Regions from separate parts of the Bradyrhizobium sp. SZCCHNS3016 genome, predicted to be linked through region 3. Evidence: predicted binding sites of a transcription regulator. Region 3 holds the regulator's gene; each other region holds the start of a gene.
What was found. The regulator LexA, encoded in region 3, represses DNA repair genes until DNA is damaged. The targets are predictions, from matches to a motif close to TGTTCNNNNTGTGTTCNG.
Positions count from the first base shown of each region.

Region 1: a site for LexA is predicted at 2,165-2,182, ahead of uvrA (excinuclease ABC subunit UvrA). Genes of this name have one in related genera too.
Region 2: a site for LexA is predicted at 2,288-2,305, ahead of QW881_RS16080 (single-stranded DNA-binding protein). Genes of this name have one in related genera too.

Region 1 covers NZ_JAUETE010000007.1:248,529-253,209, forward strand. Annotated here, with positions in the region: gene uvrA (excinuclease ABC subunit UvrA) at 1-2,074, opposite strand, end outside; gene QW881_RS16055 (porin family protein) at 2,365-3,003, opposite strand; gene QW881_RS16060 (outer membrane protein) at 3,288-4,028, opposite strand; gene QW881_RS16065 (outer membrane protein) at 4,241-4,681, opposite strand, start outside.
Region 2 covers NZ_JAUETE010000007.1:253,432-258,112, reverse strand. Annotated here, with positions in the region: gene gyrA (DNA gyrase subunit A) at 1-999, opposite strand, end outside; gene QW881_RS16085 (DUF2306 domain-containing protein) at 1,170-1,568, opposite strand; gene QW881_RS16080 (single-stranded DNA-binding protein) at 1,627-2,127, opposite strand; gene QW881_RS16075 (outer membrane protein) at 2,590-3,345, shown strand; gene QW881_RS16070 (outer membrane protein) at 3,538-4,293, shown strand; gene QW881_RS16065 (outer membrane protein) at 4,559-4,681, shown strand, end outside.
Region 3 covers NZ_JAUETE010000007.1:134,112-138,792, reverse strand. Annotated here, with positions in the region: gene glp (gephyrin-like molybdotransferase Glp) at 90-1,301, shown strand; gene lexA (transcriptional repressor LexA) at 1,508-2,206, shown strand; gene QW881_RS15500 (hypothetical protein) at 2,466-2,906, shown strand; gene QW881_RS15495 (hypothetical protein) at 2,996-3,253, shown strand; gene QW881_RS15490 (ComEC/Rec2 family competence protein) at 3,208-4,681, opposite strand, start outside.

The DNA.
Region 1 (4,681 bases), 110 kb from region 3:
GGATCTCGGCCGACACGTTCTTTAAGTTATTGCCGCGGGCGTTGACGACCTTGATGGTGCGGCGATGGTTCGGCGGCCGCCGCTCGGGCACCTCGACCTCGAGCTCGCCGGTGAGATATTTGCCGGTCAGCGACGCCGGATTGCGCATGATCTCGGCCGGCGTGCCCTCGGCGACGATGTTGCCGCCATGGGTGCCGGCGCCGGGGCCGATGTCGAGCACGTAGTCGGCGAGGCGAATGGCATCCTCGTCATGCTCGACCACGATCACGGTGTTGCCGAGGTCGCGCAGCCGCTTCAGCGTGTCGAGCAGGCGGGCGTTGTCGCGCTGGTGCAGGCCGATCGACGGCTCGTCGAGCACGTAGAGCACGCCGGTCAGCCCCGAGCCGATCTGCGACGCCAGGCGGATGCGCTGGCTCTCGCCGCCCGACAAGGTGCCGGAGGAGCGCGCCAGGGTCAGATAGTTCAAGCCGACGTCGAGCAGGAAGGTCAGGCGGTCGCGGATCTCCTTGAGGATGCGGGTGGCGATCTCGGTCTGCTGCGCGTTCAGGGCCTTCGGCACCTCGGCGAACCATTCGCCGGCGGCCCTCACGCTGAGCTCGGAGATCTCGCCGATGTGCTTGCCGGCGACCTTGACGCACAGCGCCTCGGGCTTCAGCCGGAAGCCGTTGCAGCCGGCGCAGGGCACGTCGTTGAAGTACTTGCCGAGCTCCTCGCGGGCCCATTCGCTCTCGGTCTCGCGGAAGCGGCGCTCGATGTTGGTGATCACGCCCTCGAACGGCTTCTTGGTGTCGTAGGCGCGGACGCCGTCCTCATAGGTGAACTTGATCTCGTCGTCGCCGGAGCCGTGCAGCAGCGCGTTCTGCGTCTTCTTCGGCAGGTCCTTCCACTTGGTGTCGAGCGTGAACTTGTAGAACTTGCCGAGCGCTGTCAGCGTCTGCAGGTAATAGGGCGAGGACGACTTGGCCCAGGGGGCGATCGCGCCCTTGCGCAGGGTGACGTCCTTGTCGGGAATGACGAGATCAGCATCGACGTGCTGCTCGACACCGAGGCCGCCGCATTCCGGGCAGGCGCCGTAGGGATTGTTGAACGAGAACAGCCGCGGCTCGATCTCGGGAATGGTGAAACCGGAGACTGGGCAGGCGAACTTCTCCGAGAACAGGATGCGCTCGGGCCCGCTCTTGTCGTGGATTTTTGCGACCTTCTTCTTGTCGTCATGGCCGGGCTTGACCCGGCCATCCATCTCCTTCGAAGAGGATGGATCACCGGGTCTCGCGCCGTCGGCGCGGCCCGGTGATGACGATGCAGGCGCGTCGGCGAACTCGATCACGGCGAGTCCCTCCGCGAGCTTCAGCGCGGTCTCGAAACTCTCCGCGAGGCGCTGGCCGATGTCGGGGCGCACCACGATGCGGTCGACGACGACGTCGATGTCGTGCGGGAACTTCTTGTCGAGCGTGGGCACCTCGGCGAGCTCGTGGAAGGTGCCGTCGATCTTGACGCGCTGAAAGCCCTTCTTGAGATATTCGGCCAGCTCCTTCTTGTACTCGCCCTTGCGTCCGCGCACGACCGGGGCCAGCAGATAGAGGCGGGTGCCCTCGGGCAGCGCCAGCACGCGGTCGACCATCTGCGACACGGTCTGGCTTTCGATCGGCAGTCCCGTGGCCGGCGAGTAGGGCACGCCGACGCGCGCCCAGAGCAGCCGCATGTAGTCGTAGATCTCGGTGACCGTGCCGACGGTGGAGCGCGGGTTCTTCGAGGTCGTCTTCTGCTCGATCGAGATCGCCGGCGACAGGCCGTCGATCTGGTCGACATCAGGCTTCTGCATCATCTCCAGGAACTGGCGGGCATAGGCCGACAGCGATTCGACGTAGCGGCGCTGGCCCTCGGCATAGATCGTATCGAAGGCGAGCGAGGATTTGCCGGAGCCGGACAGGCCGGTGAACACCACGAGCCTGTCGCGCGGGATCTCGACGTCGATGTTCTTGAGGTTGTGCTCGCGGGCGCCGCGGATCGTGATCGCCCGCAGGCTCGACTGGTTGGCTTGCGCGCGCTGCTTGGCCTTGAGCACTTCATCCATGACGATCGTCCCACGGCGCTGAATCGCGCCATCGTTGCAGGCGCGTTCGCCGGAAGCCGGCCATCGGACGCCAGGGGGAAAAGGTATCGTCGGAACGTAGGAAGAACGGGGCGGGATTTCCAGTGCCGTCAGCGAATCATCAACAATGCGCTCAGGGAATGGCAGCGAATGGCAGGAGGCTGCCGGTTCCGCTGGCCGCGTCGAGAGCCCAAAGAGTCGAGAGCCCAAAAGAAAAGACCTCCGCTCTCGTCGAGCGGAGGCCTTGTGCGTTGGCCCGGAGGGCGACGTTCTTAGAAGTGGTAGTTCACGCCAACCTGGACGGAGTGCAGGTTCAGAGTGCCCGAAGCGATATTGTTGGCGAAGTAGTTCTCGCTGCCGAGGCTCTTGTAAAGGTATTCGCCCTTCAGCGACCACTGCGGCGCGAACATGTATTCGAGGCCAGCGCCAACCGTCCAGCCGCTGTGGAACTTCGTGTCCGAGACCGAAGTGCCAAGGAAGGTGTTGGTCAGCTTGTTCTCAGCCCAAGCGTAACCGCCGGTGGCGTACACCAGGGTCGGGCCGAAGGCATAACCAATGCGGCCACGAACGCTGCCGGTGTCCTGGATCTTGGTGTTGAACGTGCCCAGGAAGCCGGGGATCACGCCGTCGCCGCTCTTGATGCTGGCCCATGCCGCATCAGCTTCGAGACCGAACACGACGGCGCCCTGCTGCCAGTTGTAGCCGATGGTGCCGCCGGCGAGGCCGCCATCCGGACCATTGTCTTCAACGGTGGCGTAGCCGCCCATGGCACCGATGTAGAAACCGGTCCAGGTCAGCACAGGCGCGGCAACCGGCGCCTTGGTGTAGGTCGGGCGCGCAGCGAGGTCTGCGGCGGCAGCGGGAGCGGCCAGGGCGGCCAAAGCCACGGTCGCGAGCAGGATCTTCTTCATTCCAGTCTCCAGTTTATTCCTAGAAGTCCGCATCGCACCGAAAGCTTTACGCACGAAACAGACTCACCCGTTCAAGTTGACGCGGTTCCTATAGCCCGGTTCCGTGCGGATTACCGTCACCCCGAAGACACACTCGCGGCCAAACCGCGTTTTTACGGGCGGCTCCAGAAAGCATAAGTTACTCAATTACTTGGTTCCGTGTGTGGCGAGCCGGCGAGGTGGCGTCAGCGCAGCAAAAAGGCCGGCTTGCGCCGGCCTTTCTCGGAACCTGTCGGTTGCAGGTGTCAGTACTTGGCGATGACCGGGCCGCCGAAATGGTAGCTGAGGCCGGCCTTGACCGTGTGGACGGTGTCCTTCCACTCGGAGCGGTTGGTTGCGAAAGCGCTGTACTGGATCGCGCTCTTGCCGAAGTCGAGATAGTTGTACTCGAGCTTGGCCGACCAGTTCGGCGCGAACATGTATTCGGCGCCGGCGCCGACCGTGTAGCCCCAGCGGGTGGTGTTCTGGCTGAAGACGTTGCCGGGGACGCCGTCATAGCGATGCTGCAACTGGCCCACCGCGGCGCCGCCGCTGACGAAGAACAGGGCGGGACCGGCGGCATAGCCGAGGCGGCCCTTGATGTCGCCGAAGCTGGTCAGCTTGGTGAAGAAGGTGTCGCCGAGGCCGGCATTGACCACGGCGGAGCGGCCGTTGATGTCGGCCCAGTGATAGTCGCCTTCGAGGCCGAACACGACGTTGTCGACCTGCCAGTTGTAGCCGACCACGCCGCCGACGAAGCCGCCATTGGTGTTGTAGTTCTGGGTGCCCAGGAAGCCCGGCGCATTGAAGCGGCCGAGGAAGGTCTCCTTGCTGGTGCCCCAGCCGCCGCCGCCCTGGATGCCGGCGTAGAGGCCCGACCAGCTCAGGATCTGCGCGACCATCGGCGGCGCCTTCGTATAGGGACGTGCCGCCATGTCGGCCGCCGAAGCGGACGTGGCCGTTGCGATGCCGACGAGCGCCGTCGTGATCACAAACAACTTCTTCATCAAATTCTCCCCCGGGAGGTTGGAATGACAAGCGATGGGCAAGTCATACACAGGGCATCCCGGCGAGGCTGTAACGCACTCGCCACAGAAACGAAAAAGCGTTATAAATCATATATTTAGCACAAAAACGCCGCGACGCTGCCGGGCTGTTGACACGAAAAAGGCCGGCGCGAGGGCCGGCCTTTCCGAATGCGTGCGAGCGGCGGCTTTTTTCAGTAGCGCGTGCCCATCGGCGCCCCGAATCGATAGTTCACCCGGACGGTCGCCATGTCGATGTCCTGCTTGATGGTATCGACGCGCGACAGCACGGTTGCGGTGGCCGGGAAGCTGATGTCGCGCGAGCCCATGAACAGGTGGTCGTACTCGACGGCGACCGACCAGTTCGGCGCGAAGCCGAACTCGACGCCCGTGCCGACGGTGCCGCCCCAGCGGGTCTCACTGGCCGAATCCAGCAGCGTGCCGACCGGGAAGGGCGCAGCCGCATTCGCCGTGCCGGTGTATTTGTTGTGGGTGACGGCGGCGCCGCCCTTCACGTACCAGAGCACGTTGCCCCAGGCGTAGCCGACCTGGCCGGTGAACAGGCCGATCGCATCGGTCTTGGTGTTGTTGGTGATGCCCGCAGCCAGCGCCGCCGTGCTCGCATTGGACGACTT
Region 2 (4,681 bases), 120 kb from region 3:
CGTGAACTTGTAGAGCTGGTTGAGCACGACGTCCGGCACGGCGTCGCGCTTCAGCTCGACGACGACGCGGTAGCCGTCGCGGTCGCTTTCGTCGCGCAGGTCGGCGACGCCTTCGATCTTCTTCTCGCGCACCAGCTCGGCGATGCGCTCGACCATCGTGGCCTTGTTCACCTGGTAGGGGATCTCGGAGATGATGATCGCCTCGCGATCCTTGCGGATCGTGTCGATCGTCACCTTGCCGCGCATCATGATCGAGCCGCGGCCCAGATGGTAGGCCGAGCGGGCGCCCGCGCGGCCAAGAATGATGCCGCCGGTCGGGAAATCCGGCCCCGGAATGATGTTGATGAGGTCATCGATCGTGAGCGCGGGATTGTCGATCAGCGCGATGCAGGCATCGATCACCTCGCCGAGATTGTGCGGCGGGATGTTGGTGGCCATGCCGACCGCGATGCCGCCGGCGCCATTGACCAGCAGGTTCGGATATTTGGCCGGAAGAACCGACGGTTCCTTGTCCGAATTGTCGTAGTTCGGCTGGAAGTCGACGGTGTCCTTGTCGATGTCGTCGAGCAGCGGAATCGCCGACTTGGCGAGCTTGGCTTCGGTGTATCGATAGGCGGCGGGGGGATCGCCGTCGACGGAGCCGAAATTGCCCTGGCCGTCGATCAGCGGCACGCGCATCGAAAAGTCCTGCGCCATGCGCACCATGGCGTCGTAGATCGACTGGTCGCCATGCGGATGATATTTACCGATGACGTCGCCGACCACGCGCGCGGACTTGACGTATTTCTTGTCGGGCGTGTGCCCCTGCTCGTACATCGAATACAGGATGCGCCGGTGCACGGGCTTGAGGCCGTCGCGCGCATCGGGCAGCGCTCGCGACACGATCACGCTCATCGCGTAATCGAGGTAGGAGCGTTTCATCTCGTCGAGGATGGAAACGGGACGAATGTCGGAAGGTCCGCCCGGCTCGCCGGGCTTCTCATCTTCTTTATCGGACAAAGGGGATACCGGTCGGTTTTGACACGCGAAAATCGCTTGGAATCATATAGCGCAGGAGCGCGCCGCAGGCCACCCCCAAACCGAGGTGGGCCGCGCTTTTTCTGCTCGCCTTTCCAGGGACTTAACCACATGACACGGCTCCGCGAGGCTTGCTCGGGAACCGTCTCTGGCTAGGGCCCGAAGACCACCTTGTGCATGATCCGTCCGGGCAGCAGCGTGAACAGTCCGGCAATCACGAGGGCACCGGAAAACAGCGTGATCATGGCCCGGCGATGGGCCGCCACCCGATGGCGGTGCGCAGCCCACACCGCAAGCGGCAGCACGGCCAACGTGTAGAGCGACAGCAGGTGGATCGGGCTCCATGGCCCGACCAGCCGGATGGTGTGGATCCAGAACGAGCTGGCTGCAACGGCAACCATGAGCGCGACCCAGACCCAGCCGATCGTTCGATGCGGCAAGGTCCCCTTCGGGGCCGCGAACTGGACGAGCCCCAGCGCAAACGCCGTCATCGCGGCGACGGCGTGCAGCAAGACGGCGGGTTCGGCGGCGAGCAGCGGTGCGAAGTTCATGCAACACCCCCGTGGTCAGACGGCAGCGGCCTGAACGTCGTGCGGCCGCCCCTGCGCCTCAGAACGGAATGTCGTCGTCCATGTCGCTGTTGCGTCCGCCACCACCGGCCGAAGCGACCGCGCGGCGCGGCGGCGCCATCGACGGACCGCTGCTGCCGAAATCGCCGCCACCCATGTCATCGGAGAAGCTGCCGCCACCGCCGCCGCCCCGGCCATCGAGCATCGTCAAGGTCGAGTTGAAGCCCTGCAGAACGACCTCGGTCGAGTACTTTTCGACACCGCTCTGGTCGGTCCATTTGCGGGTCTGCAGCGCGCCCTCGATGTAAACCTTGGCGCCCTTCTTCAGATACTGCTCGGCGACCTTGCAAAGACCCTCGTTGAAGATCACCACGCGGTGCCACTCGGTCTTTTCCTTGCGCTCGCCGGTCGCCTTGTCGCGCCACGTTTCCGACGTCGCAATGCTCAGATTGGCGATCGGCCGCCCATCCTGCGTACGCCGGATCTCGGGGTCCTTGCCAAGATTGCCGACCAGAATCACCTTGTTCACACTACCCGCCATCACCACTCTCCCGCGGTTCTCGATCATCGGACCGGCCGTCCACACCGGCCTCACGGCGTCCGGTGGCTAACCCTTCCTCTCGCGGCGGACCCTATACGGTTGCCGCGCGATCCACCCGCCCTGTCCATTGCTTATCCACATATAGCAGGCGGAAGGCCATTGTTCCAGTTTTGTTCGCACGCATATGTCCACAACCGTGCGTCGAGTTCCGCGGAACTCGATGGAATCGCAACTTCTCGCAAATGGAACCCGGAAAAAGTTCCCTATTCACAAAAAAGGGATTAATTTTCATCACGTTAGCTCGCCGCACTTCCTCCTCGGCTGTGGCTTTTGGGAGACGGTATCCAGGGTTGAATAGCGTATATTTCCGGACGGATTGGGGCCGCAAGCGCGGTCGCACCAACTTCACAGAAGTGCGTCTCCGGGGACCAATTTGGAGACGCCCAACGCGGGAGACTTGGGATGAAAAGAATTTTTCTCGGAGCTGTCAGCTTAATGGTTTTGGGGGCGCTGACGCCGGCGGGAGCCGCCGATCTCGCCGCCCGCCCGTACACGAAGGCCCCGGTGGTGGCGCCGGCGCCACTTCCAACCTGGGCCGGTTTCTATCTCGGTCTGCAGGGCGGCGGCGGCTGGGGCCGAAGCAACGAGACCTTCTTCGGAGCGCCCAATACGGCGATCTTTGCCGGCACCCAGAACTATAACACCAGCGGCGGCTTCATCGGCGGTGTGGTCGGCTACAACTGGCAGATCGACAACATCGTGTTCGGTCTCGAGGGCGACTATCACTGGGCCGACATCAACGGCCGGTCGGGCGTCGTCAACGCCGGTCTCGGCGATACCTACTTCACCCAGCTGCGCGGCTTCGGCGACATCAAGGGCCGCCTCGGCTGGGCTGCGGGTCCGGCGCTGTTCTTTGTCAGCGGCGGCGCTGCCGTCGGCGATCTCCAACACCGCTACGACGCAGCGCTCAATGGCGGCGCGGCGAATAGCTTCGCTCAGAACAACTGGCGCTGGGGTTGGACGATCGGTGCCGGCGCCGAGTACATGTTCGCGCCGAACTGGTCGGCCAAGGTCGAATACAACTATCTCGACTTCGGCAAGAGCTCGATTCAGTACAGCGCGGTTCCGGCCAATCGCTCCGAGTGGAGCGACACCGTGCACACCGTCAAGGCCGGCGTCTCCTATCACTTCAGCGGCCCGATCGTGTCGCGCTACTGATTGCACGCGCAAATCGAATGTGTCGAAAGGCCGGCTTCGCGCCGGCCTTTTTTGTGTGCCAGAACCGGTACTTGCTGGGCCGTTGTGTCATTTGGGTGACGGCTTTTTACGACGGAAGGGGCTATCAAGGTCCGGCGGGTGGGCGTTGGTGAGAGTGTGCGTGCGGGCGTCGGACTTGGTTTGGGGAATGCGATGAGAAGGCTGTTGCTGGGGGCGACAACTTCGCTGGCGCTGGGGATTGCGCCGGCCATCGCTGCCGACTTGCCCGCGCGCACCTTCACCAAAGCGCCTGCGATGATCACGACGATCTATGATTGGAGTGGCTTCTATATCGGCCTGAATGCCGGTGGCGCATCGGCCCGCACCTGCTGGACCAACAAGGTCAGCTTCGCCGGCGTGGCCGCAACCAACGCGGAAGGCTGCCATGATGCGACCGGCGCGCTGGCTGGCGGCCAGATCGGCTATCGCTGGCAGGCTGGCGGTTGGGTGCTCGGCGTCGAAGGCCAGGGAAACTGGGCCAACCTCAAGGGCAGCAACACCAGCCAGTTCGTCCCGCCCGTGACCAACCAGACCAAGATCAATGGGATCGGCTTGCTCACCGGCCAGATCGGCTATTCCTGGAACAACGTGCTCTGGTACGTGAAGGGCGGCGCCGCGGTTGCGGGTGAGAAGTACAACGGTCTGTCCACGGCAACCGGCGGTGTGCTCGACCAGTCCAGCGCCACGCGCTGGGGGGCGGCTGTCGGCACCGGCGTCGAGGTCGGCTTCGCCAAGAACTGGTCGGTCGCAGCCGAATACGAGCACCTGTTCATGGGCAACCGCACCCTCGGCTTCTCGGGCGTTCCCGGTGGAGCCGCGGGCCGGACCGATGCGGTCGGCCAGGACGTCGACATGGCGACGGTCCGCGTGAACTATCGCTGGGGCGGTCCCGTCGTATCCAAGCACTGACCCTCGAGGACTGGCAGTCGAAGATTGGCACTCGAGGGTCTGACGCACCAAGCGCTCACCCCCACCTCGGGACAGCTCTCCGATCTGCACGACCGGTCGCGATCTTTACCAGCGCTTAAGTACGTTCGGCACATCCCGCCCCGCGCCTGCTCCCCGATCACGAATTTAGAAAGCAGTCTCTCCTACAACCAGCAACAGGCCACCTTCGCGTGGGCCCGGATCGGAGGGATCCGGAGCGTGGTGTATTGGGACTGGGGAGAGACGAATGCAGAAGACGACCTTGATCTTGACCGCAAGCGCCGCGGCGCTGGGACTGGCGCCGGCCTCAGCGGCCGACTTCGCGACGCGCCCTTACAGCAAGGCGCCACCGCCGGCCTATGTCACGCCG
Region 3 (4,681 bases):
AGGAAGCGGCCTGAGCCCTTGGCCGAGCCGTGCGCGTTCGGTTAGAAGGCGACTCATTTGATCTGCCGTCTCCGTCCGAAGGAACTCTCATGGCCCTGATGCCGGTGTCTGATGCGTTGTCCGCCGTGCTCGCCGGCGCCGAGCCGCTGGCCGAGGAGCTGGTGACGCTGGACGAGGCCCATCACCGCATCCTGGCCCGCGACCTCGCGGCGCTGCGGACGCAGCCGCCCGAGGCGATGTCGGCGATGGACGGCTACGCCGTGCGCGCGGCGGACGCAGCCCAGGCCAAGGTGCGGCTGAGGGTGATCGGCGAGGTCGCGGCGGGGCGGCCGTTCGATCGCGTGGTCGGACCCGGCGAGGCGGCGCGCATCTTCACTGGTGGCGTTGTCCCTGAGGGCGCCGACGCGGTGGTGATCCAGGAAGACACGATCGCCGAAGATGGCCACGTCGTGATCACCGAGGCCGCGATCAAGGGCCGGCACATTCGGCCCGCGGGCGTCGACTTCCACCAGGGCATGGTGCTGCTGAAGGCGGGCCGCCGGCTTAGCGACCGCGACCTGTCGCTGGCGGCCAGCATGAATCATCCGGCACTGCCGGTGCGGCGCCGGCCGAAGGTGGCGCTGCTCGCCACCGGCGACGAGCTGGTGATGCCGGGCTCGACGCCCGGCCCGGGCCAGATCGTCTATTCCAACGGCTACGCCCTGCGGGCGCTGGTGCGCAGCGAGGGCGCGACACCGATCGATCTCGGCATCGCCGCGGATACGATGGAGGCCACGATCGCCGGGATCCGGCGGGCGCGCGAGGCCAAGGCCGACATCCTGATCACGACCGGCGGCGCCTCGGTCGGCGATCACGACCTCGTCAAGCAGGCGCTCGAAGCCGAGGGCGTCGAGATGGCGTTCTGGAAGATCGCGATGCGGCCGGGCAAGCCGATGATGCACGGACGGCTCGGCGACATGAGGGTGATCGGACTGCCCGGCAATCCGGTGTCGTCCTATGTCTGCGCCATCCTATTCCTGGTGCCGCTGATTCGGCGGCTGCTCGGCCGCGACGAAGCTCGCATGCCACGCGAGACCGCCCTGCTCGGCCGCGAACTCGGGGCCAACGATTCGCGCGAGGACTATCTGCGGGCGCAGCTCGAGGAGCGCGCCGACGGCACGCTGATCGCAACGCCGGTGACCCAGCAGGATTCGTCGCTGCTCGGCAATCTCGCGCTCTCGCAGGCGCTGGTGATCCGGCGGGCGTTTGCGCCGAAGGCCGCCGCCGGCAGCCCGTGCGAGATCCTGCGCCTGCCGAGCTAGGCCGTTTCCCCCGGCAAAGCCCGGTCCGTTCACTACAATTTAAGGATTGCGGAACACACATCGAACATATAGTGTCCGTTCATGATTTGTTTTTAGTATGTTGCGGGCGACGCGATGATGGTCCGACTCCAAGGCGCTCTCAGCCGGTTTGTGCTCAAGGCGCAGCTCCTGGACTCGGACGACAACAAACTGGGGACCAGGTCGAGATGCTGACGCGCAAACAGTACGAACTTCTGCGGTTCATCAACGAGCGGCTCAAGGAAGCCGGCGTGCCGCCGTCCTTCGACGAGATGAAGGATGCGCTCGATCTGCGCTCGAAGTCCGGCATTCATCGCCTGATCACGGCGCTTGAGGAGCGCGGCTTCATCCGCCGGCTGCCCAACCGCGCCCGCGCGATCGAGGTGATCAAGCTGCCCGAACTGTCACAGGCCGCCAACAACCGCCGCGGCTTCACCCCATCGGTGATCGAGGGCAATCTCGGCAAGGTGCGCACCAGCAGTCCCGCGCTGGACGATGGCGAGCGCCCCGTCGCGGTGCCGGTGATGGGCCGCATCGCCGCCGGTACCCCGATCGAGGCGCTACAGACGCGCAGCCACACCATCAGCGTGCCCGCCGACATGCTCGGCAACGGCGATCACTATGCGCTCGAGGTGCGCGGCGACTCCATGGTCGATGCCGGCATCCTCGACGGCGACATGGCGCTGATCCAGCGCAACGAGACCGCCGACACCGGCGACATTGTGGTAGCGCTGATCGACGATGAGGAAGCGACGTTGAAGCGCTTCCGCCGCCGCGGCGCATCGATCGCGCTGGAGCCGGCCAACACCGCCTACGAGGTGCGCATCCTGCCGCCGAACCGGGTGAAGATCCAAGGCAAGCTGGTCGGGCTGTATCGCAAGTACTGATCGCGGACGCGATCGGTCGACCGGCGACGGGCGCACGCGCTTCGCCGCCGATCGAAATTGGTCACGCGCGAATGCACCTCAGGATGTGCAGCGCGGCATGCTCAAACGCTTGTGATCGCCCGCGGGCGCACGCGGTGCAGATCAGCGCAGAATTGCCGTGAAGCGCGCGCTAACATCACCATCGATGTCCACTCTGATAGAGGCCTGCGCCTGTCCGGGGGGAGCGTGGGTCGGCTATCTCTCAACGAGGAGCGATCCGATGTGTGACTACAGCCTCCATGCGGTTGCGTCCCGTCCCGCCAAGGTCGGCGAGACGTTGATCTCGACGACGTTTCGCGGCACCGCCACCCGCGGCTTCGCCCTCGAGAGCGAGCCGACCGTCGCAGTCTGCATGCTGCCCGGCACCGAGTTGGCATTTGTCGAGGACGTCCGCTACGACAGCCGCTGGCTCTGGACCCGGACGATCCGCGAGCGCGTCGCGAAGTTCAACAGCATCGAGACGCACATCCCCGATCGCCATCACGACGCGATCGAATTCGCCGACGGCCGCCACGTGCTGGTGACCCAGCTCTGCGAGGGCCAGCGCGTCACCGTGCTGCAATTGCCGGTCAGCAAGCAGCCGGCCGAGCGCCGCCCGGGCGTGGCGGAGGACGTTCCGGCTTCGCAGGCCACACCGATTCGCCGCATCAGCATTACCTGAGCGCCTGCGCGTCCGCATTTCTCTCGACATCGCATCGAATAGGAACGACATCCCTCGGCCGGCATTGTGTGCCGGGGGAGCTTGCCGCCGTGGTCAACAAGATCGATTGGAACAAGGCCGACCGGATCACCGAGCCCGGCCGCTACATGCTTGCGTTCGGATGGCTGACGGTCACGGCTGATGACATCGCCATCTGGCAACGATATCCGGGCGCTGCGTTTACGCTGGTCGAAGGTCCCTCGCTGTTCGATGCACCCGACGACACCGAGTATCATCTCGGCACGTTCGAGCTGTCCGGCGCTCAATCCTGCTCGCCCTGCTCCGTCTCCGGCGGCGTCGCGTCCTGAAGCCGCGACACCGGCGCACGCGGCGTCAGCGTCGTGTCGAACTCGCCGGCCTCGGCGGGCGCCGGCCACCACGGGCGGTCGGTGCCGCCGGCGCGCACCGGCGTGACGGAGAAGCCGGTGCCCCGCTGCACCAGCATCAAGGCGCCCTGCTGCTGCAGGCGCTGGCGATCGATGACGGCCGCCGCGCAAGATGACGGCGCGGCGCGCGCGGTGACAATCAGCGCGGCACGGGCGCAATCATCTTCGAGCGCCTCGGCGCGCAGGGTCAAGGCGGCGAATCGGCCGTCGGCCATCGCGACCACGCAGCCCGCCTCGTCGCAGGAGACGCCATCGGCGAGCGATGAATCCGCCGGCAGCCGGGCATCGGCGTCGGCCGCGAGCCACTCCTTGGTGGCGAACACGTCCTTGCCGGTGCGCATCACCTGCAGGCGTCCGTCACGGCCGCGCACCGCCACCGCGCGCCCATCGCCGGCGATCAGGACGTCGGGCAGCGGCGTCGTGGCGGCCCACGCGGTGGCCACCACGAGCCCGACGGCGCCCGACCAGCGCAGCGGTGTGCGCAGCAGGCCGATCAGGATGACGCCGAGGCTGGCCAGGATCAGCGGACCGATGCCGAAGCCCGGGATGCGCCCGACCGCGCCGGGCAGCGCCGCCACCCAGCGCGTCACCGCGATCATCCAGTCGATGCCGAGGCCCATCAGCGTCCACCAGGGACCGTCGAGCCCGAACGGCGCCGCCAGCAGGCCGAGCAGTCCGGCGGGCATCACCAGCACCGAAACCACCGGCATCGCCGCGAGATTGGCGAGCACGCCATAGGGCGTGACGCGATGGAAGTGGAACGCGGCATAGGGCGTGGTCGCAAGCCCCGCGATCAGCGAGGCCAGCAGCAGCATCGCGAGCTCGCGGCCGCCCCACAGCGCGATGCGCTGCGTCGTGGAGCTGTCCGGCGTCGCAAACAGTTTGGGCAGGCCGAACTGCACCAGCGCGACCAGGCCGAGCGTCGCCGCGAACGACATCTGGAAGCTCGGATGCACCAGCGCTTCGGGTGCCGCGATCAGCACGATCATCGCCGCGACCGCGAGCGTGCGGAAGGTGACGGCGCGGCGATCGACCATGACCGCGATCAGCACCACGGCCGTCATGAAGAACGATCTCTGCGTCGCGACCTCCGCGCCCGACAGCAGCAGGTAGAACGCCGCCGCGACCAGCGCTGCCGCGGCCGCCCATTTCTTGATCGGATGGCTGATGGTGAGGCCGGGGATCAGCGCAAGCAGCGCGCGCACGGCGAAGAACACGACGCCGGCGACGACGGCCATGTGATAGCCTGAGATCGACAGCACGTGGCCGAGGCCGGAGACGAACATCGCATCGTTGACATCGGGCGTGATGGCGTCGCGCCGACCGGTCAGCAGCGCGGTGGCGATGGCG